2 regions of the Streptomyces sp. NPDC005774 genome follow, and region 1 is predicted to be linked to the other one. Evidence: predicted binding sites of a transcription regulator. Region 1 holds the regulator's gene; the other holds the start of a gene.

Region 1 (15,567 bases):
CCCACCCAGATCGGGCACTCGATGTTCCCGTCGAGGTCGGCGTGCAGGCGGACGAACTCTCCGGAGGGCGCGGTGTCTTCGGGAGCTCCGGTGGTCTCGGTGGCCTCGGTGTTTCCCGCCTCCTGCTCGATCCACAGCTTGCCCGCCGTGCCGCCCCGGTAGCGCTTCCACGAGGCGGCCTCGCGGCCCATCGTCGCGGACAGCAGGACGGTGCGCGGCCCGTGGGCGATGTCGCCGACGGGGCCGTAGGGCAGCGTGGTGGCGGGTCCTCCGTCGAGGGGGATCGCACGGGCCCAGGTGCGGCGCAGGCTGGCCTGGCCGTGGGTGCTGAGCGCCAGGACCTTCCCGTCCGGGGTCCAGCCGCGCACCTGGGTCTTCATGCTCCCCCAGTGCGTCAGGCGCCTGCCTGGGCCGCCCTCGACCGGCGCGACGTGCACCTCGGGGGCGCCGTCACGGGTGGAGGTCCAGGCGACGGTGGTGCCGTCGGGCGAGATGCGGGGCGTCGTCACCGGCACGTTGTCGGCGCTGGCCCGCCAGGCACGGCCGCCGTCGAGCGGGGCGAGCCACACGTCGTCCTCGGCGGTGAAGGCGACCAACTCGCCGTGCAGATGCGGGAACCGGAAATAGGCGGCGGAGGCAATCGATACAGGCTGTGTCACCCGATCACCCTATGCAAGCACGGTCGGCGTGGACAGGGGCTTGAATCACTTGCCCTCGACAGGGCGGCAGGAGGGGTACTGGTCGCACCACACGGTCGTCGTGACGGTGACCGTGACGGTGGGCCGCGGGCCGCGGGCCGTGGGCTCGCCCACCGCCGGCGGGCTGGTGGCGTCGCAGTCGCCCAGGCCGTCGACCCGGAACACCTGCTTGCCGTCCACCTTCGCGGTGATGTCCCCGCGCACACAGGCACCGTTGACGGCGTGGGTGATCTTCCCGGTGACGGTGATCTCCTTGCCGCCCTCGGTCTCCCCGTCGCAGTCCACGGTGGCCACGGTCCTCTCGCTCGCGCTCGCGGACCGCGACGACGCGCTCGCGTCGTTCCCGTAGGAGGCGGTGCAGCTGAGCCAGCGCACGCCGTCCTTCTGGCGGTTGAGCTCCTTCGTGACCGTCTCGTCGGTCGTGAGCGCCACCGCGGCCGAGCCGACCGAGCCCGGCTCGCACGCCACCGCCCCGCCCACGGCAACCACGGCGAACCCCACGGCCAGCACCGGCCGCCGCCACCGTGCCCCTCGCCGGGCCCTTGGCCAAGGCCTCGGCCGGAGCCCGCGCCAACTCCCTGTCAGTGCCCTCTTGGACGCCATGAACGGCAGCCTGCCACCGTCCCGGGCGTGACGGTAGGGCGCATACGGCCACCGCGCACTACCGTGGGCGGATGCGCAGCGAACGCCGGCTCAGAAAACTCGTCGTGGACGGTCCCGTCGCTGGTGGAACAGCCGTCTGTCTGTGGTCGGTGCGCCATCGGCACAGTACCGAGGGGCCCTGTCAGGAGGTGCTCGCACTGCACCGGGACGGGAGGACGACGCGCCTCGTGTTCCGGGGCGGCGAGGGACGTTTCGTCCCCGACGGCTTCCTCCACTCGGGGTGCGTGGCCGTCAGGGGCCAGGGGGCGCTGAACCTGCACGAGCCCGGTGTCGTACGGGCCTTCATCGACGAGGCGGCCAGGCACGGGCTGCTCCCCGGGGCCGAATCCGGGCCCGGGTCCGCGGAGCTCGACGGCTGGGAGCTGTTCCCCGCCGTCGCTGCCGGCCGCACGGCGGACCGCTGACCGGGACCCGGCAGGGGCCCGGACCGTCACGACCAGCGGACCGTCACGACCAGCGGCCCGTGCGGGCCAGGAGTACGGCCGTCGCCGCGGTGCCGGCGGTGGAGGTGCGCAGGACGCTGCGGCCCAGACGGTAGGGCTTGGCGCCGGCCTGCGCGAAGAGCTCCAACTCCTCCGGCGAGACGCCGCCTTCGGGACCGACGACCAACACGATGGTGCCGGAGACGGGGAGTTCGGCCCTCGCGAGGGGTTCGGTGCCGCTCTCGTGGAGGACGGCGGCGAAGTCCGCTTCGGCGAGAAGTGACGCAACCTGTCGGGTCGTGGCCGCGTCCGCGACCTCCGGGAAGCGCGTACGGCGGGACTGCTTGCCGGCCTCGCGGGCCGTCGCCCGCCATTTGCCGAGGGACTTCAGCCCGCGCTCGCCCCGCCACTGGGTGACGCAGCGCGACGCCGACCACGGCACGACCGCGTCGACGCCGACCTCGGTCATCGTCTCCACGGCCAGCTCGCCCCGGTCCCCCTTGGGCAGGGCCTGGACAACCGTGAGCCGGGGCGACTCCACGGGTTCCTCGACGACGTCGCCGAGGCACACGATCAGCCGGTCCTTGCCTTCGGTGCCGGTCACCTCGCCCTCGGCCCGGCGGCCGGCGCCGTCGGTGAGGACGACGGTCTCCCCGGCCCGCAGCCGTTTCACGGAGACGGCGTGCCGTCCCTCGGGGCCGTCGAGCACATGCCGGCCGGAGCCGTCCGTGCCGAAGTCGTCCACGACGAAGACCGGGGCGGTCATCGGGCACCTCCCGCCGACAACGCGTTCCGGGTGGCGGTGAGTTCGGCGGCCAGCACCTCCACCAGCTGCCCGGCGGGCAGCTCGCGGGCCATCCGGTGGCCCTGTCCCGCCCACAGCGCCATGCCCTGCGGGTCCCCGGCGGCGGCCGCGGCCTTGCGCAGCGGGGCGGTCAGATGGTGGACGTCCGGGTAGGCGGCGGGCGCGTACGGGCCGTGCTCGCGCAGGAAGCGGTTGACCAGTGCGCGGGCCGGGCGTCCGGAGAAGGCGCGGGTCAGTTCGGTGCGGGCGTACAGGGGGTTGGTCAGCGCCTGCTTGTGCAGGGCGTGCGCGCCGGACTCGTGGGTGGCGAGGAACGCCGTGCCGAGCTGGGCCGCCGAGGCGCCGGCCGCGAGGACGGCGGCGATCTGGCTGCCGTGCATGATGGCTCCGGCCGCGACGACCGGGATGTCCACGGCCTCCCGCACCTGGCTGATCAGGGACAGCAGTCCGAAGCCGGCGCCGTCCGCCTCAGGGTCGTCCCGGTGGGTGCCCTGATGGCCGCCGGCCTCGATGCCCTGCGCGATCACCGCATCGGCGCCCGCCTCCTGAACGGCTCGCGCCTCGTCGGGGGTGGTGGCGGTGGCCAGCGTGAACGTGCCGGCGCGGCACAGGGCGTCCAGGACGTCACGGGAGGGCACGCCGAAGTGGAACGACACCACCGGCACCGGGTTGTCGAGCAGGACGGCGAGTTTGGCGTCGTAGCCGTCGTCGCGGCCGCAGTCGGGGTCACCGAGCTCGGTGGAGTACCAGGGGGCCTCACCGGCCAGCTGGTGGGCGTAGACGCCGACGGCGGCGGGGTCGGCCGTCTCGGGCTGCGGCATGAAGACGTTGACGCCGAAGGGGAACCCGGTCAGCCCGCGCAGCTGTTTGATCTCCTGGTACATCCCGTCCGCGGTCTTGTACCCGGCGGCCAGGAACCCGAGTCCGCCCGCCTCGGACACGGCCGCGGCGAGCTGCGGCACGGCGACTCCGCCCGCCATCGGGGCCTGCACCACGGGGCGCCGGAGGAGGTCGGTGAGGGCCAAGGACATGACGGCATGTTGCCACGTCCTTCGGACATCTCCGAATTGGATCAGGACGGATCAAAGATGGATCGGAGACGGATCAGGGAGCGGGTCGGGGGCGGGCCGGGGCGGGTCGAAGAAGGGCCGGAAACGGTCCGGCCGCGGATCCGAAGCCGACCCCGCCCTTGGCGCGGCACGCTTCCGGGAGGGCACCGCGGAGACCTCGTCCGGTCCCCGCGGAAAGCACCCGTCCGGTGTCCGCCCGCCCGTACCCCTCAGCGCGTGTCAGCGCCCGTTGAAGGCGTCCTTCAGGCGGGAGAACAAGCCCTGCTGGCCCGGCTGGAACTGGCCCAACGGTCGCTCCTCGCCACGGAGCTTGGCGAGTTCGCGCAGCAGACGCTCCTGTTCGACGTCGAGCTTGCCCGGGGTCTGCACCTCGACGTGCACGATGAGGTCGCCCCGGCCGCCGCCGCGCAGATGCGTGACGCCCCGGCCGTGCAGCGGGATCGACTGGCCGGACTGGGTGCCGGGCCGGATGTCGACCTCCTCCATGCCGTCCAGCGTCTCCAGCGGCACTTTGGTGCCGAGGGCGGCCGCTGTCATCGGGAGGGTGACCGTGCAGTGCAGGTCGTCGCCGCGCCGCTGGAACATGTGGTGCGGCAGCTCGTGGATCTCGACGTACAGGTCGCCGGCGGGGCCGCCGCCGGGGCCGACCTCGCCCTCGCCGGCCAACTGGATCCGGGTGCCGTTGTCCACACCGGCCGGGATCTTCACCGTCAGGGTGCGGCGGGAGCGGATCCGTCCGTCGCCCGCGCACTCCGGGCACGGGTTCGGGACGACGGTGCCGAAGCCCTGGCACTGCGGGCAGGGGCGCGAGGTCATGACCTGGCCCAGGAAGGACCGCGTGACCTGCGAGACCTCGCCCCGGCCACGGCACATGTCACAGGTCTGCGCGGTGGTGCCGGGTGCGGCACCCTCACCGCTGCAGGTGGTGCAGACGACCGCCGTGTCGACCTGGATGTCCTTGGTCGTACCGAACGCGGCCTCGTCCAGCTCGACTTCGAGGCGGATCATCGCGTCCTGGCCGCGGCGGGTGCGCGAGCGCGGACCGCGCTGCGACGCCGTGCCGAAGAACGCGTCCATGATGTCGGAGAAGTTCCCGAAGCCGCCCGCGCCGAAGCCGCCCGCGCCACCGCCGCCGGCCTGCTGGAGCGGGTCGCCGCCGAGGTCGTATACCTGCTTCTTCTGCGGGTCCGACAACACCTCGTAGGCGGCGTTGATCTCCTTGAACCGCTCCTGCGTCTTCGGATCCGGGTTGACGTCCGGATGCAGCTCGCGGGCGAGTCGCCGGAAGGCCTTCTTGATCTCTTCCTGCGACGCGTCCCGGCGTACGCCGAGCACGGCGTAATAGTCGGTGGCCACTTACGACTCCGCCAGGATCTGTCCGACGTACCGTGCCACTGCGCGTACCGCTCCCATCGTTCCCGGGTAATCCATGCGTGTCGGTCCGACCACGCCGAGCTTGGCAACAGCCTCGCCGCCCGAACCGTAGCCCACCGACACGACGGACGTGGAGTTGAGTCCCTCGTGGGCGTTCTCATGACCGATACGGACGGTCACGCCCGGATCCTCCGCCTCGCCGAGCAGCTTGAGGAGCACGACCTGCTCCTCGAGCGCCTCCAGAACAGGCCGGATCACCAAGGGGAAGTCATGTCCGAAGCGGGTCAGATTGGCGGTGCCGCCGATCATCAACCGCTCCTCGTTCTCCTCGACCAGTGTCTCCAGGAGAGTGGAGAGCACGGTCGAGACCGTACCGCGTTCCTCGGGGTCGAATCCCTCGGGGAGGTCCTCGACGAGGGATGGTACGTCGGTGAAACGGCGGCCCGCGACACGGCTGTTGAGCCGCGCCCGCAGATCCGCCAGGGTCGCCTCGCCGACCGGCGCCGGGCAGTCGACCATGCGCTGCTCGACCCGCCCGGTGTCCGTGATCAGCACCAGCATGGCGCGCGCGGGCGCCATCGGGAGCAGCTCCACGTGCCGCACGGTCGAACGGGTCAGCGACGGGTACTGCACGACGGCGACCTGCCGGGTGAGCTGCGCGAGCAGCCGCACCGTGCGGGCGACGACGTCGTCCAGGTCGACGGAGCCCTCGAGGAAGTTCTGGATGGCGCGCCGCTCGGGCGCGGTCATCGGCTTGACGCCGGCGAGCTTGTCCACGAAGAGCCGGTAGCCCTTGTCGGTGGGGATGCGCCCGGCGCTGGTGTGCGGCTGGGCGATGAAGCCCTCGTCCTCCAGGGCCGCCATGTCGTTGCGCACGGTGGCCGGGGAGACGCCGAGGTTGTGCCGCTCGGTGAGGGCCTTGGAGCCGACGGGCTCCTCGGTACCGACATAGTCCTGGACGATGGCGCGCAGCACCTGGAGCCTGCGTTCACTGAGCATCACGCATACCTCCTCAAACCGTCCGCCCGGTACCTTCCCTGGCACTCTTCGCACGCGAGTGCCAGTCTCCCCGCTCAGTGTACGGCCGGGGGGTACTCCCCGGGCAAGGCCGGTCCCGCACCGTCGCGCGACGAAAGCCGTAGGCCGTTAGCGTCGCGGTATGACGGTGGCTTGGGAAGAGTCGGGATGGGAACGGCTGGCGCCGGGAGTGGGGCGGTGCCGGCTTCCGGTGTGGGACTGCACGGCGGGGCTCGTGGTAGGTACCGGCGCGGTGCTGCTCGTGGACGCCGGTTCGTCCCTGCGTGAGGGCGCGCGGTTGCGGGCCGAGGCGCAGGCGCTCGCCGGGCGGCGTGTGACGCATCTCGCGCTCACCCATCCCCACTTCGACCATGTGCTGGGGGCGGCGGTGTTCGCGGGTGCGGAGGTGTTCGGCGCGGTGGGCCTGGACACGGTGCTGGCGCGGGGGCGCGAGGAACTGCGCGCGGACGCGGAGCGCCACGGTCTGGACGCGCGGGCGGCCCGGGAGGCGGTGGACGCGCTGGTCCGCCCCCGGCACACGGTGTCCGGCGAGTGGACGCTCGATCTGGGCGGCGGACGGCGGGCGCTCCTCGCGAACGTGGGCCCGGGGCACACGGCGCACGATCTCGCGGTGCTGGTACCCGGCGACCCGGAGGTGGTGTTCTGCGGCGATCTGGTGGAGGAGTCCGGCGAGCCGCAGGCCGGTCCCGACGCCGTGCCGTCGCAGTGGCCGGGTGCCCTGGACCGGCTGCTGGCCCTGGGCGGCGAGGACGCGGTGTACGTTCCCGGCCACGGCGCGGCGGTGGACGCGGCGTTCGTACGGGCCCAGCGCGACGCCCTCGCGGCTCGTGGCGGCGTGTCGGGCTGAGTCTTCGGCCGAACGGGGACCTGCTTCTCCTATGGTCATCAGAATGCGCCAGTATTCTCCTGACCTGACCCCTGGGTGGAAGAAGTCCCGGCCCGTCCCCGAGGTGCCGGCCGAGCCCGGTCTGGTCGTGGAGGAGCCCGGCAGCGGATTCTGCGGTGCGGTGATCCGCTGCGAGGCGGGCACGGTGACCCTGGAGGACCGCTTCGGCAAGCACCGCGTGTTCCCGCTGGAGCCGCGCGGCTTCCTGCTGGAGGGGCGCGTGGTGACACTGGTGCGGCCCGCCTCCGGCCCGCCCCGGCCGACCCGTACGGCGTCCGGTTCGGTGGCCGTCCCGGGCGCACGCGCGCGCGTGGCGCGTGCCGGACGCATCTACGTCGAGGGCCGGCACGACGCCGAACTGGTCGAGAAGGTGTGGGGCGACGACCTGCGCATCGAGGGCGTGGTCGTGGAGTACCTGGAGGGCGTCGACGACCTCCCGGCGATCGTCGAGGAGTTCGGTCCGGGCCCGGACGCACGGCTGGGGGTCCTGGTGGACCACTTGGTGCCGGGTTCGAAGGAGTCGCGGATCGCCGAGGCGGTCACCAGTGAGCACGCCCTGGTCGTCGGCCACCCCTACATCGACGTCTGGGAGGGGGTGAAGCCGTCGTCCCTGGGCATCGAGGCGTGGCCACGCGTCCCGCGCGGCCAGGACTGGAAGACGGGGGTGTGCCGGGCCCTGGGGTGGCCGGAGAACACGGGGGCCGCCTGGCAGCACATTCTGGGGCGGGTGCGGTCCTACAAGGATCTGAAGCCGGCGCTCCTGGGCAGGGTCGAGGAGTTGATCGACTTCGTCACGGAAAGCGGTGGGGCCTGACGCCCGGGAAGGTGCCGAATTCACTGGTGTCCAGGCCGACGCCCAGCATGTCGAGCGGCAGTCGATCACCGAAGTCCAGCTTCATCTGTGCCTTGTAGTCGGCTGCGTCCCCCTCTCCGACGGGCATCGTGAGCAGGACGCAGTGCTCCATGATCGGGTCGATGATGAGGTACGCGGGAACTTTGCCGGCGGCGTAGATCGACCGCTTGACGAGGTAATCCCGCACCACACTGGTCTTGGAGACGACCTCCACCACCAGCGTGATCAGCTCGGACGGCAGCAGACGCCCCGCCTCGGGCGTGGCATCACGCTTGAGAACCACCAGATCCGGTACGGGCTCGCTGGCCTCGTCGACGATGTCGACGTCCTGGGTTTGAAGGCGGGCCCACTGCTTGCGCGGGATCTGGTCCAGGACATCTTCCACGATCATGTTGTGCACAAGATCGGGACCGGCCATCATCACGATTTCCCCCCGGAGAAGCTCGGCCCTGACCCCCTCAGGAGGCTCGAACTCCTCGAAGAACCTGGTCATCCCACGCTCGTCCACAGCGGTCATCTCCGTGGCCCTCCACATCCGCCGCGTCCTTTTAGCGGCAGCCTACGAACCAGGTTAGGGACCGAACCCGCGTTCCGTGGTGATTCACTCCGCCGAGTGATCAATCCACCAGGTCCCGGACCACCCCATCCGCCAGCAACCGCCCCCGCAGCGTCAGCGCGGCTCGCCCCTCGTCGTACGGGCCCTGCTGGAGCAGACCGTCGGTGAGGGCCCTGTCGGCGGCCCGAAGCCCCTCCGCGCGGAGGAGGGACAGCGGGACGCCCTCCTTGAGGCGCAGTTCCAGCAGGATGCGCTCCACCCGGCGGTCCTCCTCGGAGAGGATCTCGCGCCCGGCACCCGGTGAGCGGCCCTCGGCCAGGGCGGCCGCGTACGCGCCGGGGTGCTTCACGTTCCACCAGCGCACCCCGCCCACGTGCGAGTGCGCCCCGGGGCCTGCGCCCCACCAGTCGGCGCCGCGCCAGTACAGCTCGTTGTGCAGGCAGCGGCCCGCGTCCGAGGTGGCCCAGTTCGACACCTCGTACCAGTCGAATCCGGCCGCCGACAGGGTCTCCTCGGCGATCAGGTACCGGTCGGCGTGGACGTCGTCGTCGGTCATCGGGACCTCGCCGCGCCGGATGCGGCGGGCGAGCTGGGTGCCCTCCTCGACGATCAGGGCGTAGGCCGAGATGTGGTCGGGGCCCGCGCCGAGGGCCGCGTCCAGCGAGGCCCGCCAGTCGTCGTCGGACTCGCCGGGGGTGCCGTAGATCAGGTCGAGGTTGACGTGCTCGAAGCCCGCCGCGCGCGCCTCGGCGACACACGCTTCCGGGCGGCCGGGGGTGTGCGTGCGGTCGAGAATCTTCAGTACGTGCTGCCGGGCGCTCTGCATGCCGAAGGAGATCCGGTTGAAGCCGCCCTCGCGCAGGGTGGCCAGATAGGCGGGGTCGACCGACTCCGGGTTCGCCTCCGTGGTGACCTCGGCGTCCGCCGCGAGCCCGAACTCGTCGCGGATCGCGGCCAGCATCCGTACGAGGTCGTCGGCGGCCAGCAGGGTGGGCGTGCCGCCCCCGACGAAGACCGTGCGGACCTCGCGCGGGTCGTCGCCGAGCACCTTGCGGGCCAGGCGGACCTCGTCGGTCAGCGTGTCGGCGTAGTTGTCGCGGGACGCCAGGACTCCCCCGCTGCCGCGCAGCTCGGTGGCGGTGTAGGTGTTGAAGTCGCAGTAGCCGCAGCGGGTCGCGCAGTACGGCACGTGCAGGTAGAACCCGAGGGGGCGGTCGGCGGCCCCGGCGAGCGCGAACGCGGGGAGCGCGCCGTCGGCGGGGACGGGCTCGCCGTCGGGGAGTGCGGAAGGCATGTGCTCCATTGTCCCGCACCGGCCCTGGTCCTTTCCCGCGCCTCCTTTCCGCGTCTCCTTTCCGCGTCGCGGATGTCAGTCCGCCTGGAGCACGAGCAGGGCGAGATCGTCGGCCGGCGGCCGCGCGCCGAACTCGTGGACGAGCCGGTGGATGCGTTCCGCTGTCAGCTCGGCGTCCAGTCCCACGCACCCGGCCAGCGCCGTGGCGAGCCCGTCCCCGTCGTCGAACTGGCGGGAGCCGGAGCGCCGCTCGGTGACGCCGTCGGTCACGCAGAGCAGTGTGTCGCCGGAGCGCACCTCGAAGGTCTCACTGGTGTAGGTGGAGTCCTCGACGACCCCGAGCAGTGTCTGCGGCTGGGCGACGGTACGGACCGTCCCGTCGGGCGAGAGCAGCAGCGGCAGGGGGTGCCCGGCGGAGCCGAGGGTGACACGGGCACGGACACGGCCTCCGCCGGCATCGGCACCGTCGCCGTCTTCGTTGCCGTCTTCGCCTTCGCCTTCGACGAGGGTGAGCTCGCCGTAGAGGAGGGACAGGAAGCGGGTCTGGGGTCCGTCCCCGGGTGCGGTCGGACGGGCGCCGGCGGCGACGAGAGCACGGGCGGCGGCGTCGGCGGCTTCCGTGGCGTCGTCCAGGAGCAGCTGGTTGACGCGGTCGAGGACGTCGGCGACGCGGTAGCCCTCGCGGGCGAGCAGCCGCAGCCAGGGGCGGGCCAGCCCGATGACGACGGCGGCCTCGGGGCCCTTGCCCTGGACGTCGCCGATGGCGAAGCACCAGCGGCCCTCACCGGCCTGGAACAGGTCGTAGAAGTCGCCGCTCGGTCCCCCCTTGTCGAGGGGCTCGTGGACGAACGCGGAGCGCAGGCCGGGGATCTCGGCGACGGCGCCGGGCAGCAGCCCACGCTGGAGCACGGCGGAGATGGTGGCCTGCCGCGCGTACTGCCGGGCGGCGCCGATGGCGAGCGCCACGCGCCGCCCGAGATCCTCCACCAGCCCGGTGACCTCGTCCGGGAACCGCCCGATCCCGGCCCGCCCGATCACCAGCGTCCCCAGCGGCCGCCCGCCGGCGACGAGGCGGTAGGCGAGGGCGGTGCCGGGGGTGGCCACGGAGACGCCGTAGTCGTACGGCGGGATGTCGTACGGCACCTCCGGCATGCTGAAAGGGACCTCCGGCAGGTCGAACGGCGCCTCCGGCAGGCCGAAGTCCTCCGGCAGGCGGCCGAGTCCGGCCTGCGGCGGGTCGAGCGCCTTCTCGGGCCAGGGGTAGCCGAGCGGGCCGGGGCACAACGGATCGGAGAGAGGCGGCGGATTCTGCTCGAGCGCCCTGCTCAGTTCCTCGACGCGGCTCTCGTCCGCGTGCCAGACCCGGGCGAGGCGTGGCCCGCCGGCCCGTGCCCCGTCGCTCCAGTCGCCATGGCCGGTGGTCTCGTCCTCCAGCCACACCGCGCACCAGTCGGCCAGCCGCGGCACGATCAACTGGCCGGTGAGCGCGGCGACGAGATCCTCGTCGAGCTGCCCGGCGAGCAGGTCGGACGCCTCGGCCAGGAACGACAGCGCCCCGCGCCCCAGCCAGGCCCCGTCCCGCCGGTACGGCCGGGACGCACGCCACGCCTCCCCATCGGCCCCGCCCCGCGCAACGGGGACCCCGGCCCCGCGCGGTAGCTCCGGCTCCGGCTCCCCCTCGTACGCGTACGCGTACGCCTCGATCCAGTCGTCCGTACCTGCCGAGTCGTCGATGCCGTCCGAGCCGCCCACGTCGTCCGTGCCGTCCACCGCGAGGCCCTGGGCCGGGATACGGGCCCAGACCGACTTCGTGTGCGTGCCGGGCCGGTAGGTGATCCCCCAGGCCTCGGAGAGCGCGGCCACGAGCCGCAGACCGCGCCCGTGGTCGGGGCTCTCGGTGTCCTCGCCGGACGGCGCGTCCGGCTCGCTGTCGCGTGGGGAGCGGGAGGGGTGGCGGTCGGCGACCTCGATGAGGAGCGCGCCGGTCTCCGCCTCGAGCCGGCAGCTCAGCCGTACCTCGGTCCCGGCGTGCACGACGGCGTTGGTGACCAGTTCGCTGGCGATGAGCGTGGCGTCGTCGCCGGCCCGGGTGGTGAGGTGCTCGGCACCGGGCAGTGCGCGTTCCGTCCACTCGGCGAGCGCCGCCCGCACCAGGGCCCGCGCGGACCCCGGGGCGAGGGGGCCGCCGGTCAGGGTCGCGTCCGCCCGCGCACACGCCCGAGCGGACGCCTCGGAGGAGGCACGCGAGGTCTCCCGTTGCGTCGGAATGGCCCCCATGGGCAGCTCCCGGACTGTTCGTACGAATACACCTCGATCAATACCGTCAGGGTGACAGACCGACCCTACCCATACGCAACGAGTTACCGAAGTGGACCACCGGGAGCGGGAACAGCGCCCCACACCCGGTCAAGAATTGGCCGAAAATCGATCATTTTCGAGCAATCGCGGAGGAGTGCTCACATGCGCTGGACGTAGGGGGCCCGCCACGCGGGCGAAGGGTCCGCGCCGAGCTCCGCCCAGTATTCGCGGCCGCCGATGATCAGGTCGTTGCGAACGGTCCAGAAGGACGCCACCCGGTGAACGCCCATCGTGGCATGCGGGACCTCGACCTCGGAGACCACTTCGTCCCCGGACGACACGATGCGGAGCACGTCGATCGACCATCCCTCCGGGTACTCCGCGTTGACGCGCACATAGTTGTCCCGGCCGAGGATGCGTTCACCGCTGACCGGCCACTCCACGACGACATCGGCCGCCATCAGCTTGCCGACGCCTGTCCAGTCCCGGTCCTGCATGCGGTCCCAGAGCATCCGGACAATGGTTGCGGATTCCATGACCGCATCCTGCACCGCACCACTGACGGAAGGGGCGGGTTCCCGCCCGGCCGGGCGCGGCGCGGACGTGCGCACCACGCGCCTCATGTGTCCGCGCCTCGACGGCCGGCAGGACTTCGGCGACGCGCAAGGGCAGCACTCCGTTCTCGGCCCGACGGCGAAGAGCGCCCAGTGTGTCGGTATCGGTCCGGGAATCAACTCCCTTGCACGAGCGGCCGTCTCCGAGCCACACTCGACCACGTGGCCGGCTCCGGATCCGCGCACCGGGTCGGGGCCACGTGCGGAGGCGTCAGCGACGAGATCCAGCCCGTCCGCCACGGCCGGCTCGACCACGTATCCGCCGACGGCGCCGACCGCGCCGGTCACCGGTCGATTCCGTACCGGGCCTCAGCGGGCCTCAGCGGAAGGGGCGGGGCCACGCCCCGGTAATTCGATGGCGCGCGCGAGACAGCGCACCCACCCTGTTCCCGTGACAGAACCCACCTACCGGATCCGCGCCCTGCACACGGACTCCACGGTCACCGTCTACCAGGCGTACCCGCCGGAGATCGGCCTGCCGGCGGCCGGGGAAGGCCGTTTCCCCCCGGTGTGGCAACGCGACCGGATGACATGGATCAAGCCCTCGTTCCTGTGGATGATGTACCGCTGCGGATGGGGCGCCAAGGAGGGCCAAGAGACCGTCCTCGCCGTCGAGATCACCCGTGAAGGCTTCGAGTGGGCCCTGGCACACGCCTGCCTGTCCCACTACGAGCACGGGCTCCACGCCGACCGCGCCACATGGAGGCGCCAGTTGAAACGGGCTCCGAGCCGAGTGCAATGGGACCCCGAACGCGACCTGCTCCTCCGGCCGCTCCCCCACCGGTCGCTCCAACTCGGCCTCGCCGGCGAAGCCGTACGTCTCTACGCCGACGAGTGGATCGTCCGCATCACCGACGTCACGCCACTCGCCCACACGATCCACGAGCATGTACGGGACGGAGACCTGGATGCCGCACAGCGGCTCCTGCCCCACGAGCACCCCTACCCCACGCAGGACGGAAGCCTGGCTCACCTGCACCGATGAGCCGGCCTGTGAGGACAAGTACCGGTCCGAGACGACTTTCCGGACCAAGGGCCCCTCATTTCCCGGGACAGGCAGGTGGACGATCAGGGGTGCACCTGCTGCAGCGGAGGGCCGGGGAGTTCGGCCCAGACGGTCTTGCCCGAGGGAGGCCGGGGTGCAACGCCCCAACCGGAGGCGAGCGCACTCACGAGAAGCAGTCCGCGCCCCTGCTCGCCGAGCGAGCGGGGCTCCGCGACCGGGGCGGGCAGCCGCTCTCCCCGGCAGTCGGCGACCTCGATCCGGAGGATGCCGGAACGCCCCTCCGGACAACCGATGAGGGTCATCGTGAGCAGGAAGTTCCGTCCGGGCAGGTGACCGTGCGTGGCCGCGTTCGCGGCGAGTTCACCCACCACCAGTTCGGCGGCCTCCAGGCACTCGCTGTCCCTGGCCCACCCCCAGGCCGCCAACTGCTGGGCCGCGAGCAGGCGCGCGAGACGTGCTCCACGTCGTGTCGAACTGAACCGTTGCCTGAAGGGCTCGGGAGATGGGGCACGGGGGGGACACCCGGGAATGGTCACGGATTTCGCATTTCATGTGACAGAGCGTGTCTGGATGGCCGTACGCTGACCAGAGGAACCGTTGGTACGGCACGCGCCTGTACCGCCGTTGACGGTTGCGTGTCCGTGCCGACGGGAGTAACTGGGCGGCAGGCAGGCGGGTTGGGGGATGTGTGATGGCATCAGGACCCCGTCAGAGCGATACCGAAGGCCGCCCCGAGCCCTCGGAGGACACGGACGGTCTCGTCGACCTGAACCGGGCTGTGGGCAGACAGGTCAAGCTGCTTCGGGAACGGGCCGGCATGACCCAGAAGGAACTGGGTGACCGGCTGGGGTACGGCGAGGACCTCGTCTCGTCCCTGGAACGGGGCCGCAGAACACCACAGCCGGAATTCCTCGACGCGGCGGACGACCTGCTCGACGCCGGAGGGCTGCTGAAGGCGACGAAGGAGGACGTGGCGCGGGCGAAGGCCCGCGCACGGGTCCGCCACCCGGCATGGTTCCGGGACTATGCGCGACTGGAGGCGGATGCGGTCGAGATCAACTTCTACAACAACCACGACATCCCCGGACTGTTCCAGACCGAGGGACGCACCCGCGCCTTGTACGAGATGCGCAAACCCCTGCTCGACGAAGAGATGATCGAACAACGCGTGGCCTCACGCATGGACCGCCAGGAAATCCTGACCCGACGTCCCCTTCCCATACTGACCGTGGTGATCGAAGAGGTGGTACTTCGTCGACCGCTGGGAGGGCGCGAGGTCCACAAGAAGCAGTTGGGCCTACTGCTCGAACTCGGACGGCTGCGTACCGTCGAGTTGCAGGTCATGCCCACGCACCGGACCGAACACTCGGGCATGGGAGGCTCGTTCACCCTGCTGATGCCGAGGGGAAAGCCGCAGGTGGCGTATACGGAAGTACAGACCTCCGCACGGCTGGCCACAGACCTGGACGAGGTCCGTATCCTGGCCGCACGCTACGGCAGCATCAGGGCCCAGGCGCTCACTCCGCGAGAGTCTCTTGACCCTGATCGAGAGGATGCGGACGGAAGATGAGCACTGAGAGCCGTCGACGGCTTGTCTGGCACAAGAGCAGCTATAGCGGCAACGAAGGCGGCGAGTGTGTCGAAATAGCCGTCGCCCCGGGAACCGTCCACGTCCGCGACTCCAAGGACGTGGATCGACCACACCTCTCCGTCCATACGGTCGGCTGGGCCGCGTTCGTGAACTTCGCAACGGACCGCTGAGCCCTCCAAGGCGTGTCCGGGAAAGCGTGAGCACTTCGGCCGTCCCTGCCCACACGCCGCTCGTTCGAGTACTCAAGTGTCATGTGGCTGCTGGCTGCTGGCTGCTGGCTGCTAGCAGCTAGTGCCGCATCAGGCAACGTTCGCCTCGCACTTGGGGACGTTGTTCACGCCGTGGGCCTGTCGGTGTCTGCCAGAATCGGCGGATGTTGAGCATCGGAACGATCGTGAT
Region 2 (15,567 bases), on a different contig from region 1:
TGGATGGCCGACGGCCACGGCAAGGACGTGCTGCGCTCCTTCTTCGACGCGCTCGGTGAGCAGCGGGCCCAGATGCTCACCCACATCAGCGCCGACGGTGCGGAGTGGATTGCCGACGTCGTCGCCGAGCGGGCCCCGAACGCCGTCCGCGCCATGGACCCGTTCCACGTGGTGGCCTGGGCCGCCGACGCCCTTGACGAGGAACGCCGGGCCGCCTGGAACCGCGCCCGGCGCGAGGCCGACGACCCCGAACTCGCCCGCCGGCTCAAGCACTCCCGCCACGCGCTGTGGAAGAACCCCGAGGACCTCACCACCCGCCAGCAGGCCAAACTCGCCTGGATCGCCGCCAACGACCCCCGCCTGCACCGCGCCTACCTGCTCAAGGAGGGCCTGCGCACGATCTACCGGATCGCTGCCGAGGAGGGCACAGAAGCCGCCGCGAAGGCCCTGGGCCGGTGGCTGTCCTGGGCGGTGCGCTGCCCGCCTGCCCGCCTTCACCGAGCTGGCACGCAAGGTCAAACGGCACTACGAGGCGATCCTCCACGCCATCGCCGAGAAACTCTCCAACGGCCTGACCGAGTCCACCAACACCAAGACCCGCCTGATCATCCGCCGCGGCTTCGGCTTCCGCACCGCCGAGGCCGTCATCGCCCTCGTCATGCTCTGCCTCGGCGGCAACCGACCAGTCCTCCCACGGCGTCAACTCGCATGATCACACTCACAGGTCCAGCACAAGAGCCCGGTAAGGGAACCCCGGCGGACGCTGCGGACGCTATTTTCCCTCAACTCTCTAGGCTTGACTCTGAAGCTCCTATAGATCGTCAAGTCACTGACATTTTCTCAGCGAAATGATCTACGTGAAGCGGCATGAACCACTCGATGCGTGAGCAGGCCGGACGAGCTGGGCCCAGCCGTGGACAGACGTAAAGCCCCTGGTAGGACAGGTCTCACCACAAGATCATTTCCGTAACCACCAGAGGCTTCACGTTGGTCACCTATGTTGCCACGCTCGATGTCCCGCGCCACGTTGTGGACCACCTTTCGCGTCTGCTCGCTGCCCACCGCCGCCGAATCGGCACCCCTCGCGGCAGCCGCGCGCTCGGCCCGTTCCGTCAAGCCGTGCTGGTGCTGCGCTGGTTCCGCGAACGCGGATGCGTCCACTGCCTGGCCCGCGACGCCGGCATCTCCCAGGCCACCGGCTACCGCTACCTGCACGAAGGCGTCGACGTCCTCGCCGCCCAGGCCCTCAACCTGCACGAGGTCCTGGATCGCTGCCGACAAGAGGGCATGACCCACGTGATCCTCGACGGCACGCTGATCGCATCAGACCGCCTCGCCGGCGTCCGGGACAACGGCAACGACCTGTGGTTCAGCCAGAAGCACAAGGCGTTCGGCGGCAACGTGCAGTTCCTGGCTGCACCGGACGGCACCCCGCTGTGGGTCTCCGACGTCGAGCCCGGCTCCACCCCCGACATCACCGCTGCCCGCATCCACGCCCTGCCCGCCCTCTACAAAGCGGCGGCCGACGGGCTGCCCACCCTGGCCGACAAGGGATACATCGGCGCCGGCATCGGCATCCTCCTCCCGGTCCGCCGCCCAAAGGGCCAGTCAGAACAGGCTCTGCACACCGACACGCGAACCACCAACAGTCTGATCAGAGGCATGCGAGCTCTCGGCGAACGTGCCGCAGCCGAACTCAAGCAGCGCTGGCGCAGCCTGCAACACATCACCATCAGCCCCAGCCGGATCGGCGACATCGCCCGCGCCGCCCTCACCCTCAACAGAATCTGGAAATGATCACCGCTGAGAAAACGTCAGTAGGCGGGAGACCGTCGGATCGGAGGCGACCGGCTCGGCCCGCAGCATGCCGGCATCTGCCAGGCGGTCCCCAGTCTGCGACGACCCCTCCACTCGGAGACGGTGCTTTGGGTGCCAGCACAAGTGCTGATCCATGAACGTGAGTTGTGAGAGGTGAAAGCTCAACAGCGGTGATCGGTGCCTGACATGAAATAAGCCATCGGTGACAACTGCGTAGGGCATGCCTCAGGCCGCGCTGACCTCCCCTGTGATCGCCACCCGCCCGAGCAGTTCCTCATAAGCCTCCCGGTCGAACTCGCCCGCAACCGGCGCCAATACCGTCGCCGCCGACAACGCGACGGCTCGGGCGAGGCGGTCCGGCCAGGGGAGGTTGGTGACCAGGCCCGAGAGCAGGCCCGCGACCAGGGAGTCGCCGGCGCCGGTGGGGTTGCCGCGCAGGCGGGCCGGCGGGGTGGCGCGCCAGCGGCCCTCCGGGGTCACCGCGAGCAGCCCCTGCGGGCCCAGGGAGGCGACCACCGCGCCGGCGCCGCGCCGGCGGGCGTCCTGGGTGGCGGTCAACGGCTCGTGGGAGCCGGTGAGTTCGGCCAGTTCCTCGGCGTTCGGCTTGAGGAGGTCGGGGCGTCCGGCGATCCCGCGGCGCAGCGGTGCCCCGCTGGTGTCGAGGAGGACGGGCACCTTGGCGGCGCGGGCGGTGCGGACCAGCCCGGCATAGGCGCCGACCGGGACGCCCGGGGGCAGGCTGCCGCACAGGGCCACCGCCGAGACGCCGTCCAGCAGATCCTCGTAGACCTCCTGGAAGGCGTGCCACTCGGCGGGGGAGACGACCGGGCCGGGCTCGTTGAGCTGGGTGGTGGTGCCGGAGCGTTCGTCGACCACGGCCACGGTGCGCCGGGTCGTGCCGGACACCGGGAGCAGCGCGTCCGTCAGCCCCGGTATCGCGATGAGCCCCTCGCGCAGGAGCCGTCCGGTGAAGCCGCCGGTGAAGCCGGTGACCGTCACCTCGTGGCCCAGGGCGGCGAGCACCCTGGCCACGTTGACGCCCTTGCCGCCGGGGCGTTCGGTCACCTCGGTGACCCGGTGGGAGGCGCCCGGGCGCAGGGCGGGCACGTGATGGGTGATGTCGAGAGCGGTGTTCAGCGTCACCGTGAGGATCACCGGGCCGGCCTCCCTCCGTCTTGCCGGCCCCTGATCATGCCAAAGAGACGGCCGTCGGCCCACCCCCCGGCGGGCCCCGCTCTCCCCGGCCGGGGCCCGACCGGGGAGAGAAGGGGGGGACGGATCAGCCCAGTTGGGGAGCGATCACCCATTCGCCCCGGCGCATCACGCCCTTGAGGGTGAAGTCCGCGTCGAGAACCACCAGGTCGGCGTCCTTCCCGGGTTCCAGGGAGCCGATCCTGTCGTCCATGCCCAGCAGTCGTGCCGGGGTGGCGGACAGGGCCGCGACCGCGTGCTCGACGGGCAGCCCGTCGACGGTCACCGCCCGCTTGAGGGCACGGTCCAGGGTGAGCGTCGACCCCGCGATGGAGCCGCCCTCCACCAGCCGGGCCACACCGTCGGCGACCTCGACCTCCAGCGGGCCGAGCAGGTAGCGGCCGTCGCCGAAGCCGGCCGCGTCCATCGCGTCCGTGACGAACGCCACCCGCCCGGGGCCCGCGTGGTGGAACGCCAACTGGAGGGCGGCCGGGTGCAGATGGGTGCCGTCGTTGATCAACTCGACCGTGACCCGCTCGTCCTCCAGCAGGGCGGTGATCGGGCCGGGGGCGCGGTGGCCGAGCGCCGGCATCGCGTTGAACAGGTGGGTGGCGACCGTGGCGCCCGCGTCGATGGCCGCCACGGTCTGCTCGTACGTCGCGTCGGTGTGGCCGACGGCCGCGATCACGCCGTGTTCGGCCAGCAGGCGTACGGAGTCGAGGCCGCCGGGCAGTTCGGTGGCGAGGGTGACCATCTTCGCCCGGCCGTGGGCGGCGTCGATCAGTTTGCGGACCTCCGCCGGGTCGGGGTCGCGCAGCAGTTCCTCGGAGTGCGCGCCTTTGCGGCACGGCGAGATGAACGGGCCCTCGAAGTGGATGCCGGCGATGTCGCCCTGTTCGGCCAGCTCCGCCAGCAGACCCGCGCGCCGGACGAGGACGTCCATGTCACCGGTGACGGTCGAGGCGACCAGGGTGGTGGTGCCGTGCAGGCGGTGGGTGTGGATGCCCTTGAGGACCTCGTCGGCCGTCCCGGAGGGGAAGGACGCGCCGCCGCCGCCGTGGTTGTGGAGGTCGACGAAGCCGGGCACCAGCCAGTGCCCGGTCAGGTCGAGCGTCTCGGTCCCGGCGGGCTCCGCCCCGGGAGGACCCCCCTCGACGATCCGGGTGCCCTCCACGGTCACGCGGCCGTTGTCCACGGTCCCGGTGGGCAGTACCACCCGGGCACCGGCGAGAACCTTGGTGGGGGCCATCAGGTGGTTACCTCCGAGGGGTCGATGGTGGTGAGGAGATCCCGGGCGAGAAGTCCCGCGCCCAGGCAGCCGGCGGTGTCCCCGAGGGCCGCGGGGACCAGGGACGGCAGTCTCTGGAAGGTGACCCGCTGCCGGACGGCCTCCCGCAGCGGTGTGAACAAGGTTTCCCCGGCCTCGGCCAGCCCGCCACCGATGATCAGGGTCCGAGGGTCCAGCAGGGTGAGCGCGCTGACCAGCCCGTCGGCGAGCGCCTCGACCGCCTCCTGCCAGACCTTCCGGGCCCGTACGTCGCCCGAGGCCACGGCTGCGGCGCAGTGGGCCGCGTCCGCGTCCTCCTCGCCGCAGGCCGCCGCCCACGCCTCGCCGACCGCCGCCGCGGACGCGTACCGCTCCAGGCAGCCGCGTTGACCGCACGGGCAGAGGGCGCCCCCGGGCCGTACGACGATGTGGCCGATCTCGCCCGCGAAGCCGTGCGCGCCCGCCTCCACCCGGCCGTCGATGCCGATGGCGCCCGCGATGCCGGTGCCCAGCGCCACGAACAGGAACCGGTCGGCGCCCCGGCCCGCCCCGATGCGGCCCTCGGCGAGCCCGCCGGTGCGGACGTCGTGGCCGAGGGCGACCGGGATGCCGCCGAGCCGCTGTGCGAGCAGGGCGCGCAGCGGGAGGTCGCGCCAGCCGAGGTTGGCGGCGTAGACGGCGATGCCCCGCCTCCCGTCGACGATGCCGGGGACGGCGAGGCCGGCGGCGGACGCGGGCTCGCCGAGGTGCTCGGCGCCGTGGGCGAGGAGGTCGGCGGCGAAGTCCAGGATTCCGGCGACCACCGCGTCCGGGCCGCGGTCGCGCGCGGTGGCCCGGCGGGCCCGGTGCAGCAGCGTGCCGTCCGCTCCGACCAGGGCGGCCTTCATCCCGGTGCCGCCCACATCGAGGGCGATGACATGTTCCACGGGGGACAGTGTGACCCCGGGACCCGCAAGAGGTCTAGTCCACTTACGTGGTGGAGACCTTGATCCGATGATCGGAAACCTTTCGGAGTGGAGGGCGCGGAGCGCCGGAGTCGGAGCGGAAAACAGTGCGGCGGCGGAGCTTGGCGAGGACGAGCGGCTCGGATTCTCCCGCGAGTACGACCTGCTGCCGGTCACCATCTCCGCGTCCCGCGTGATGGACGAGTCCGCGGAGGACAAGAAGCTCCGGCCCTTCCTCGACCGGTTGCCGACCGCGGAGCTCTATCCGGTCGGCAACACCTCCTGGGCCGACGTCAACGCGGCCATCAAGCAGCGGATCGGCAAGGCCGTGACCCCGAAGGGCAGCCCCGAGGACGTACTGGGCCGGCTCCAGGCGACCGCCACACGCGCGGAGAGCGCGCAGTAGGGCACCTGCCCCGTCCACCCCCGTCCGCGGACCGGCTGTCGGCGGCGGGGGCTACCGTGCGGGGTATGGACCAGGACCCAGACACGGACCAGGACCCAGGCACGGACGAGGAGCGGGAACAGGAGAGGGAGCGGGAGCGGGAACAGGGCCAGGAGTGGCCGGCGCGGCGCGAGCGGGGAATCCTCGCGCTGGAGCGCCGCGGCTTCCTCGGACCCGGCGCGAAGGAGCGGGCGATCCGTGAGGAGCTGGGCCTGGCCCCGGTGCGCTACTACCAGCTTCTCAACGCCCTGCTCGACGACCCCCGCGCCCTGGCCCACGACCCGGTCACCGTGAACCGGCTCCGCCGCGTCCGCGAGTCCCGCCGCGCGGAACGCTGAACGCGTTCCGCGTTCCGCGCGGCGGGGGTGACTGCTGCCGGCGGGTGCGCCGCCCGGTCGGCGGGTCGGCCGCTCAGTCCGTTCGCGGAGCCAGGGCCCGTGCCAGCGCCCCGAGCAGGTGTACGACACCCGCGGGGCCGTCGACCACCACGTCCGCGCGTTCCCGCAGCTCCGTGACCTCGTCGCTGCCGCTGCACACCAGCACACCGGGAACACCGTCCGAGCGGAGTGTGTCGACGGCGGCGTAGGCGGGGAGGTCGCCCAGGTCGTCTCCCGCGTAGAGGACGGACCCGGCGCCGATCTCGCGGGCGTACTCCGCCAGGGCGACGCCCTTGTCCATCCCGGGCGGACGCAGTTCCAGGACCATGCGGCCGGGCTCGACGACCAGCCCGTGCCGGTGTGCCAGGCCGGTCAGCGGTTCGCGCAGCGCCTCGAGGGCGGCCTGGGGGTCGGCGGCCCTGCGGGTGTGGACGGCCACCGCGCGGCCCTTCTCCTCGGTCCAGGTGCCCTCCGGCGCGCCGAGCCGGTCGAGCAGCCCCGGCAGTTCCGCGCGGACGGCGGCGACCCCGGGGTGCGGGGCGGGCGCGGTGATGTCACCGGTGGCGGCATCCCAGCGCTCGGTGCCGTAGTGGCCGAGGACGACGAGGTGCTCCAGGCCGGGGACGTCCGCGAAGCCGCCGTGCCGCACCGCGACCGCGGGAGGCCGGCCGGTGATCACCGCCACGGAGGTCACCCGCGGGGCGAGCGCGGTGAGCGCGCGCACCGCGCCGGGATGGGCGCGCGCCTGCTCGGGGTCGGGCACGATCGGCGAGAGCGTCCCGTCGAAGTCGAGGGCGATCAGCGCCTTCCCCGGCCGTGCGAGCAGCGCGTCGAGCCCGTCCCGCCCGGCCCGCGTGGCGGGCACCGGCAGGGTGGCGGAGGCGCCGGCATCAGTGGCGTCGGTATCGGAGGCGTCGGGGTGCGTGGCGTTCGGGTCCGTGGAATCCGTAGAGCTGCCCATACCGCCAACCTATCCACGCCCGCCCGTCCACACGCATACGTGACCGGCCATCCAGGGACGGCGGGCAGGCCAGGAGAACGGGCGGGCGAGCGGGCGGGTGAGCGGGCGGCCCGGTTCTAGCTTCCGTCCCGCAGCGCGTTCAGCTGGTCCAGGAACCATTGCTGCGGCGGCAGTGCCGTCGCCGCCTCGGCCAGGCGTTTGGCGCGCTCGGTCCGCTCCGCCGGGCGCATCGCGAGCCCTTCGTGCAGGGCCCGCGCCGTGTCGACCACGTCGTACGGGTTGACGGCGATCGCGTCCTCGCCCAGTTCCTCGTACGCGCCCGCCTCCCGGGACAGCACCAGCGCGCAGCCCCTGTCGGACAGGATCGGGACCTCCTTGGCGACCAGGTTCATCCCGTCCCGGATGGGGTTGACCAGGGCCACGTCGGCCAGCCGGTACGCGGCCAGGGAGCGCGCGAAGTCGTCCTTGACGTGCAGGACGACGGGCTGCCAGCCCGGGGTCCCGTACCGCTCGTTGATCTCCTGGGCGACCCGTTGCACCTCGGCCGTGTAGTCGCGGTACACGGCGAGGTCCTGCCGGGAGGGGTAGGCGAAGGCGACGTGCACGACGCGTTCGCGCCATTCGGGGTGGTCGTCGAGGAGCTGGCGGTAGGCGAGCAGGCCGCGCACGATGTTCTTCGACAGCTCGGTCCGGTCGACCCGGACGACGGTCTTGCGCGGGGTCCCGTCGGGGGCCGTGCCGATCTCCTCGCGGAGCGTGACGATCCGTTCCTCGACGTCCGTCTCGTGCGCGCGGCCGCGCAGGAAGTCCGCGTCGATGCCCAGCCCGTGCACCCCGATCGCGGTCCGTCCGAGCCCGTCCGCGAACCGCTCGCAGCACGCGGTGAACGCGTCCGCCCAGCGCCGGGTCAGGAAGCCGAGCCGGTCCGCGCCCAGCATTCCGCGCAGCACCTGCCCGGCGATGTCGTCGGGCAGCATCCGGAAGTACTCCGGCGGGGCCCACGGCGTGTGCGAGAAGTGACCGATGCGCAGGTCGGGGCGGAGCTCCCGGAGCAGCCCCGGGACCAGCGCCAGATGGTAGTCCTGCACCACGACCGCGGCCCCCTGGGCCGCCTCCTCGGCCAGCGCCACGGCGAACGCCCGGTTGTAGGCCTCGTAGGACGCCCACTGCCGGCGGAACTCCGCGTCGAAGACGGGCTCCAGCGGTGTCTGGTACAGCATGTGGTGCACGAACCACAGCACCGAGTTCGCGATGCCGTTGTACGCGTCGGCGTGCACGTCCGCGGGGATGTCCAGCATCCGCACGCCGTCCTCGCCGATCCCGCGCCGCACGGCCTCGCGGTCGCCGTCGGACAGTGCCGAGCACACCCACAGCGCGTCCGTGTCCGACCCGATCGCCGACAGCCCGGACACCAGCCCGCCGCCGCCCCTTCTGGCCCGCAGCGAACCGTCCTCGTCCACCGCGTACGAAACGGGGCCGCGGTTCGACGCGACCAGCACCTGAGCACCCTGACCAGCCTGCATGGAAGCCATACGCCTGAACCTAGCCCGCCTCCGAAACGCTCAAACGTGCGGATCAGCCGTATGCGGATCGGCGAACCGGCCGTATACGAGCCGTATACGGCCGGACCCGCCCGGAACGCCAGGTCAAGGGCTGCGGCAGGGTGCGCGGGCCGTCGTGGTCAGGCCACTCGGCGGGACTGGTACTCGGCTATGTCCGCCATCGGGGGCCGTTCCTCCGTGTCCACCGGGTGGGTGCGGGGCTCGAAGCCGGCGCCGGTGCGTTCGAACTGGGTGAGCGCGGGGCGGACGAGGTGGCCGCGGGCCAGGCGGAGGTGGGCGGTGCGGTAGATCGCGGCGGCCATCCGGCCGAGGGCCTGGCCGTCCTGGTGGCGGTGCCTGCGGACGCCGACGTCGACCTGGGCGAGGGCGTCCAGGCCCACCAGGTGCAGGGCGTCGACCAGCATGCCCAGCTCGACGCCGTAGCCGACGGGGAAGGGCAGCCGTTCCAGGAGCGAGCGGCGGGCCGCGTACTCGCCGCCGAGCGGCTGCACGAAGCCGGCCAGCTGCGGCCAGTGCAGGTTGAGCAGCGGGCGCGCCATCAGCTCCGTGACCCTGCCTCCCTGGCCGGCCGCGGAGCCCAGGGGCCGGTCGTACATGGCCTTCACCAGCTGCACGTCCGGTTCGGTGAGCAGGGGGCCGACGATGCCGGAGACGAAGTCGGCGGAGAACTCCCTGAGGTCCGCGTCGACGAAGCAGACGATGTCCCCCCGGGTGACCAGCAGGGAGCGCCACAGCACCTCGCCCTTGCCGGGCACGGCGGGGATGCGGGGCAGGATCGTGTCCCGGTGCACCACGGTCGCGCCCGCCGCGGCGGCCGCCTGCGACGTGCGGTCGGTCGAGCCGGAGTCCACGACCACGATCTCGTCGACCAGCGGGACCCGCAGCATCAGCTCGTGCCGGATCGTCGTGACGATCCCGCCGACGGTGGCCTCCTCGTTGAGCGCGGGCAGCACCACGCTCACCGTCTGTCCCGTGGCGCGTTTCGCGGTCAGGAGGCGGTGCACCGGGCGGTCGGTCACGGACCAGGAGCGGTCGGCCAGCCAGCGCTCGACTTCTTCCAGCACGGTCGGTGGCTCCTCACTTCTGTGGTCCATAACTCCTCTGGTCCATACTCCTGCGGCTCCCATCAGGGCGGCCCGTACTCCTGTGATCCATGCCCCTGTGATCCGTCTCGCGGTTCGGACGTGCTCTCTCCACCGTCCTGGCCTTCGGTTACAGTCTTGAACAACGCGGATGAACCCCGCACATCGGGGGTCGCGACCCTCTCGGGTCCTCGTCCGCGCCGTACTACCGCACGACCCACAACCGCACGACACAACTGCATACAGCTCATCCAGAGGGGCAGAGGGAAACGGCCCGATGAAGCCCCGGCAACCCTCCAGCCGGTTCTCGTAGATCACCGTCGATCGACGATCGCAGCGCACCGTGATGATCACCGTGCACCGTGACGATCACCGCGCATTGCGGCGTTCACCGCGCATCGCAGTGGATCGCGTCGCTGATCGTCCTCGCGAGGCTCCCGGCTAGGGAAGGTGCCAAATCCGTCTCACGGCGAGATGCGTCGTGAGGAAGATGAGGAGAAAGGGCCTCGCCTCACATGGCTGTGCAGACTGTTGAAAGCACTACGGAATCCGCCGCGCCCTCGGTCGATCTCGGCCCCGCCGTCGCGCTGTCCTGCCGCGAGTGCGGCCACCGCGTACCGCTCGGTCCCGTCTTCGCCTGCCAGGAGTGTTTCGGCCCGCTGGAGATCGCCTACGACTTCTCGGACCACGACACCGAGGAACTGCGCCGGCGCATCGAAGCGGGCCCCGCGAACATCTGGCGCTACGCGCCCCTGCTGCCCGTCCCCGCCGACGTGGCGACCAAGCCGAACATCAATCCCGGCTGGACCAAGCTCGTCCAGGCCGACAACCTCGCCCGCGAACTCGGCGTCACCGGCGGCCTGTACGTCAAGGACGACTCCGGCAACCCGACGCACTCCTTCAAGGACCGGGTCGTCGCCCAGGCCCTGGAGGCCGCCCGCGCCTTCGGTTTCACCACCCTCTCCTGCTCCTCCACGGGCAACCTCGCCGGTGCCGTCGGCGCCGCCGCCGCCCGCGCCGGACTGCGCTCCTGCGTGTTCATCCCGCACGACCTGGAGCAGGGCAAGGTCGTCATGGCCGCCGTCTACGGCGGGGAGCTCATCGGCATCGAGGGCAACTACGACGACGTGAACCGTTTCTGCTCCGAGCTGATCGGCGACCCGGCCGGCGAGGGCTGGGGCTTCGTCAACGTCAACCTGCGGCCGTACTACGCCGAGGGCTCCAAGACCCTCGCGTACGAGATCTGCGAGCAGCTCGGCTGGCGGCTGCCCGACCAGCTCGTCGTCCCCATCGCCTCCGGCTCACAGCTCACGAAGATCGACAAGGGGCTGCGGGAGCTGATCGAGCTCGGCCTCGTCGAGGACAGGCCGTACAAGATCTTCGGTGCCCAGGCGGAGGGCTGTTCGCCGGTGTCGACCGCGTACAAGGCGGGCCACGACGTCGTCCGGCCGCAGAAGCCGAAGACCATCGCCAAGTCGCTCGCCATCGGCAACCCCGCCGACGGCCCGTACGTCCTGGACATCGCGCGCCGCACCGGCGGCGCGGTGGAGGACGTGACGGACGAGCAGGTCGTGGAGGCCATCAGGCTGCTCGCCCGGACCGAGGGCATCTTCGCCGAGACCGCGGGCGGCGTGACCGTCGGCGTCACGAAGAAGCTGATCGAGAACGGTGACCTGGACCCGGCCCTGACCACCGTCGTGCTCAACACCGGCGACGGCCTCAAGACGCTGGACGCGGTGGCCGACACCGGCCTGACCGCGACCATCCGTCCCAGCCTGGAGTCGTTCCGAGAGGCCGGCCTCGCTTGACCTCCCCCTCGGAGCCCCGAGGAGGCCGGCGGTCGCCCACTGGGTTTCCTGCTTCACGGCCGACGGCCCCCGGGACGCACCCGAGCCGAGGTCCTGCATCTGCTCCACAGGCCGAAACCGCCGACCCGGCGGCCGACACGCAAAGTAATCTTATCGTGACTGGAGGTCAAGTCGCATGAGCGTGACCGTTCGCATCCCCACCATCCTGCGCACCTACACCGGTGGCAGGGCCGAGGTCGGCGCCGAGGGCGCCACTCTCGCCGACGTCATCGCCGACCTGGAGAAGAACCACACCGGGATCGCCGCCCGGGTCCTCGACGACCAGGGCAAGCTGCGCCGCTTCGTCAACGTCTACGTCAACGACGACGACGTCCGCTTCGAGCAGGGCCTGCAGACCGCGACCCCGGACGGTGTGGGTGTGTCGATCATCCCGGCCGTCGCCGGCGGCTGATCATTACCATCGGTAATCAGAATTACTGAGCGTTCATCGGATGGCCCCTTCCGCGAGAGAAGCGGAGGGGGCCATTCCGTGGGATTGAACACGATAGAGTCGGGGAACACGGCCCCGATTTCCCCATCGGGAACCATTAATTCCTGCCGCCCGCCCGACTGGATATAGCCAAAGTCTGGGCCCCTTCTGCGGCTTTCGCGGCGTTTGCCCGGCCTGACTTGCCCTGAAAACGGACGAACTACCGTCACATTCCGGACCGGCGACGTCGAGATTTCTCGTCCGATTGACCTGTTGCAGAGGGCAGTTGGGCAGATACATTCAGCCGCGGTCGACGCGTTCCGGCGCACGCCCCCAACCGTTTGGGGAGTGAGGTCTGACCCGGATCCGCGAAGTGCGGATCTGTGCAAGGGCCAGTAATAGGGGAGTTAGGCATGGCTCAGGGCACCGTCAAGTGGTTCAACGCGGAGAAGGGATACGGCTTCATCGCGGTCGACGGTGGTGCGGATGTTTTCGTCCACTACAGCGCGATCCAGATGGACGGCTACCGCACCCTTGAAGAGGGCCAGCGGGTCGAATTCGAGATCTCGCAGGGCCAGAAGGGCCCACAGGCCGACATGGTTCGCGTCACCGCCTGAACGCGCTACCAGCAACCACAAGAATTTTCCTGCCAGTGAAGGGCTCGTGTCTCCGGGGGTCGCCCCGGGGGCGCGAGCCCTTCGCCTTGTCCGGGGCCCGTCCCGCCGCTCGGCCCGGGGGTCGGGACGCGCCCGCCCCTCTGCTCCGTCCCTGCTCCGTCCCTGCTCTGCCTCTGCTCCGCCCCTGTTGCACCTCTGCTCCGCCCCTGCCTCCGTGCCCTGATTCGTTGCGTTGTCCGTCTTGTCCGGGGTGTTCGCGGGTGGCTGAGTCACCCGCCGATCCTCGAAGGCGCTTGCACTCGCATGGGTCGAGTGCTAATCATTGCGTTAGCACTCTGAAGGTGAGAGTGACAACGTAAGGACCGGGTCGGTGAGGCCCGCAGGACCGGTGGAGCAAGGAACCGCCGGGTCTGTGAGCCGTCCGTCGCGGGCGCGGGCGCGGTCCTGGAGTCATCACCCCCAGTCCTGGAGGGACCACTTCATATGGCCAAGATCATCGCGTTCGACGAGGAGGCACGGCGCGGCCTCGAGCGCGGCATGAACCAGCTCGCGGACGCCGTCAAGGTGACGCTCGGCCCCAAGGGCCGCAACGTCGTCCTCGAGAAGAAGTGGGGCGCCCCCACGATCACCAACGATGGTGTGTCCATCGCCAAGGAGATCGAGCTCGAGGACCCGTACGAGAAGATCGGCGCCGAGCTGGTCAAGGAAGTCGCCAAGAAGACGGACGACGTCGCCGGTGACGGTACGACCACCGCGACCGTTCTCGCCCAGGCCCTGGTCAAGGAGGGCCTGCGCAACGTAGCCGCCGGCGCCAACCCGATGGCCCTCAAGCGCGGTATCGAGAAGGCCGTCGAGGCCGTCTCCGGTGCCCTGCTGGAGCAGGCGAAGGATGTCGAGACCAAGGAGCAGATCGCCTCCACGGCCTCCATCTCCGCCGCCGACACCCAGATCGGCGAGCTCATCGCCGAGGCCATGGACAAGGTCGGCAAGGAAGGCGTCATCACCGTCGAGGAGTCCCAGACCTTCGGTCTGGAGCTGGAACTCACCGAGGGTATGCGCTTCGACAAGGGCTACATCTCGGCGTACTTCGCCACCGACATGGAGCGTATGGAGGCGTCGCTCGACGACCCGTACATCCTGATCGCCAACTCCAAGATCAGCAACGTCAAGGACCTGCTGCCGCTCCTGGAGAAGGTCATGCAGTCGGGCAAGCCGCTGCTGATCATCGCCGAGGACGTCGAGGGCGAGGCTCTGTCGACCCTGGTCGTCAACAAGATCCGCGGCACCTTCAAGTCCGTCGCGGTCAAGGCTCCGGGCTTCGGCGACCGCCGCAAGGCCATGCTCGGCGACATCTCCATCCTCACGGGCGGCGAGGTCATCTCCGAGGAGGTCGGCCTCAAGCTGGAGAACGCCACGGTCGACCTTCTGGGCCGTGCCCGCAAGGTCGTCATCACCAAGGACGAGACCACCATCGTCGACGGTGCCGGCTCGGCCGACCAGGTCCAGGGCCGCGTGAACCAGATCCGCGCCGAGATCGAGAACAGCGACTCGGACTACGACCGCGAGAAGCTGCAGGAGCGCCTGGCGAAGCTCGCCGGCGGTGTCGCGGTCATCAAGGCCGGTGCCGCCACCGAGGTCGAGCTCAAGGAGCGCAAGCACCGCATCGAGGACGCCGTTCGCAACGCGAAGGCGGCCGTCGAGGAGGGCATCGTCGCCGGTGGCGGCGTGGCCCTGCTCCAGGCCTCCTCGGTGTTCGAGAAGCTGGAGCTCGAGGGTGACGAGGCGACCGGCGCCAACGCCGTGAAGATCGCGCTCGAGGCCCCGCTGAAGCAGATCGCCGTGAACGCCGGCCTCGAGGGCGGTGTCGTGGTGGAGAAGGTGCGCAACCTGACCCCGGGTCACGGCCTGAACGCCGCGACCGGCGAGTACGTCGACCTGGTCAAGGAAGGCATCATCGACCCGGCCAAGGTGACGCGTTCCGCGCTGCAGAACGCCGCGTCGATCGCCGCGCTGTTCCTGACCACCGAGGCCGTCATCGCCGACAAGCCGGAGAAGGCCGGCGCGGCCGCTCCGGGCGGCATGCCGGGCGGTGACATGGACTTCTGAGCCTGACTCACCTCAGGTTCGGACCCGGTCCGTCAGTGCCGAGGGCGGCACTTCCTGTTCAGACAGGGGGTGCCGCCCTCGGGCGTTCTCGGACCGGCGAGGCTCAGTCGGCGTAGTCCTTGAGCCTTTCGGTGTCGAGGGTGACGCTCACCGGGGGCGGGAGCTCGACGGTCGCCCCCCAGGGGTAGGACCGGGACTGCTGGTAACGGCCGTCCTTCGGCTCGCTGTGGACGACGACAGTGTGGTGGTCGCGGTCGATGAGGAGGTAGACGGGGATGTCTGCTCCCGCGTAGCCGACGGGCTTGTCGACGCGGTCACGCCGGTCGGTGTCGCGGTCGTGAGAGGTGATTTCCACCGTCATGAGGGAGCCGTCAGGAGCGGACCACTCGCCGTCTCCCCTGAAGTGGTCCACGGGAACGAGAGTGCCGTCCGTCCGGGCGCGGCCCTTGCGATAGGTTTCGGCCCTGAGACCGGACTCGGGGACGAGGTCCAAGTCGGGCCGTTGTTGCATGCACTGGCGCAGCAGCCACATGAAGATCGACCGGTGGTTGCCGTCCGGCATGGCCTTGACCTCTACCCTTCCGTTGATGTACTCGAGCCGCACCGTTTCGGGAGCGGTTTCGGCCAGCTCCTCGAACTCGTCGACGTCGAGCGGCCCGTGCCGGACGCACAGCCGGCCGCCGAGGAACTCCAGCCGGTTGCGGATCTCCCTCGGAGCCCTGCGGACGAGCTCCTCGAAGTCCTCGACGGACATCTGCGGGCGGTCAGCGGTGTCGGGTGTCATGGCGTCGCCTCCTTTCCTCCATCGTGCCCTGGGGTGGTGGTGCCGGACCGTAGGAGCTGTCATGCGGGTGTCCTTTCGCGTCGTTTCTGGGACATCGCAGCGCGGATCCCGGCCGCGCGGGCCTGGACCGTGGTGG

The links. Region 1 encodes HrcA, which represses chaperone genes, less so after heat shock. Its sites were predicted from a motif close to TTNGCACTCNGNNNNNCNGAGTGCNAA; they were not measured.
Region 2: groL (chaperonin GroEL) is a predicted target of HrcA. The motif match lies at 12,834-12,860, and genes of this name have one in related genera.

The regions. Positions count from the first base shown of each region.
Region 1 covers NZ_JBIAIV010000018.1:2,201-17,767, reverse strand. Annotated here, with positions in the region: gene ACFYQA_RS18335 (S41 family peptidase) at 1-659, opposite strand, end outside; gene ACFYQA_RS18330 (hypothetical protein) at 705-1,208, opposite strand; gene ACFYQA_RS18325 (hypothetical protein) at 1,373-1,765, shown strand; gene ACFYQA_RS18320 (16S rRNA (uracil(1498)-N(3))-methyltransferase) at 1,809-2,549, opposite strand; gene ACFYQA_RS18315 (nitronate monooxygenase) at 2,546-3,619, opposite strand; gene dnaJ (molecular chaperone DnaJ) at 3,878-5,014, opposite strand; gene hrcA (heat-inducible transcriptional repressor HrcA) at 5,015-6,031, opposite strand; gene ACFYQA_RS18300 (MBL fold metallo-hydrolase) at 6,192-6,917, shown strand; gene ACFYQA_RS18295 (DUF3097 domain-containing protein) at 6,961-7,770, shown strand; gene ACFYQA_RS18290 (Uma2 family endonuclease) at 7,748-8,326, opposite strand; gene hemW (radical SAM family heme chaperone HemW) at 8,427-9,659, opposite strand; gene ACFYQA_RS18280 (SpoIIE family protein phosphatase) at 9,735-11,936, opposite strand; gene ACFYQA_RS18275 (nuclear transport factor 2 family protein) at 12,116-12,493, opposite strand; gene ACFYQA_RS18270 (DUF4291 domain-containing protein) at 12,927-13,556, shown strand; gene ACFYQA_RS18265 (ATP-binding protein) at 13,640-14,113, opposite strand; gene ACFYQA_RS18260 (Scr1 family TA system antitoxin-like transcriptional regulator) at 14,269-15,147, shown strand; gene ACFYQA_RS18255 (DUF397 domain-containing protein) at 15,144-15,338, shown strand; gene ACFYQA_RS18250 (VOC family protein) at 15,542-15,567, shown strand, end outside.
Region 2 covers NZ_JBIAIV010000010.1:75,124-90,690, forward strand. Annotated here, with positions in the region: partial or broken gene ACFYQA_RS12295 (ISL3 family transposase) at 1-712, shown strand, start outside; gene ACFYQA_RS12300 (transposase family protein) at 988-1,797, shown strand; gene ACFYQA_RS12305 (1-phosphofructokinase family hexose kinase) at 2,044-2,973, opposite strand; gene nagA (N-acetylglucosamine-6-phosphate deacetylase) at 3,098-4,258, opposite strand; gene ACFYQA_RS12315 (ROK family protein) at 4,258-5,202, opposite strand; partial or broken gene ACFYQA_RS12320 (sugar ABC transporter substrate-binding protein) at 5,348-5,626, shown strand; gene ACFYQA_RS12325 (DUF3263 domain-containing protein) at 5,692-6,003, shown strand; gene otsB (trehalose-phosphatase) at 6,077-7,003, opposite strand; gene ACFYQA_RS12335 (trehalose-6-phosphate synthase) at 7,120-8,526, opposite strand; gene ACFYQA_RS12340 (glucosyl-3-phosphoglycerate synthase) at 8,685-9,629, opposite strand; SAM riboswitch class I at 9,892-10,144, shown strand; gene thrC (threonine synthase) at 10,163-11,455, shown strand; gene ACFYQA_RS12350 (MoaD/ThiS family protein) at 11,631-11,906, shown strand; gene ACFYQA_RS12355 (cold-shock protein) at 12,338-12,541, shown strand; gene groL (chaperonin GroEL) at 13,025-14,647, shown strand; gene ACFYQA_RS12365 (Uma2 family endonuclease) at 14,751-15,431, opposite strand; gene ACFYQA_RS12370 (hypothetical protein) at 15,491-15,567, opposite strand, start outside.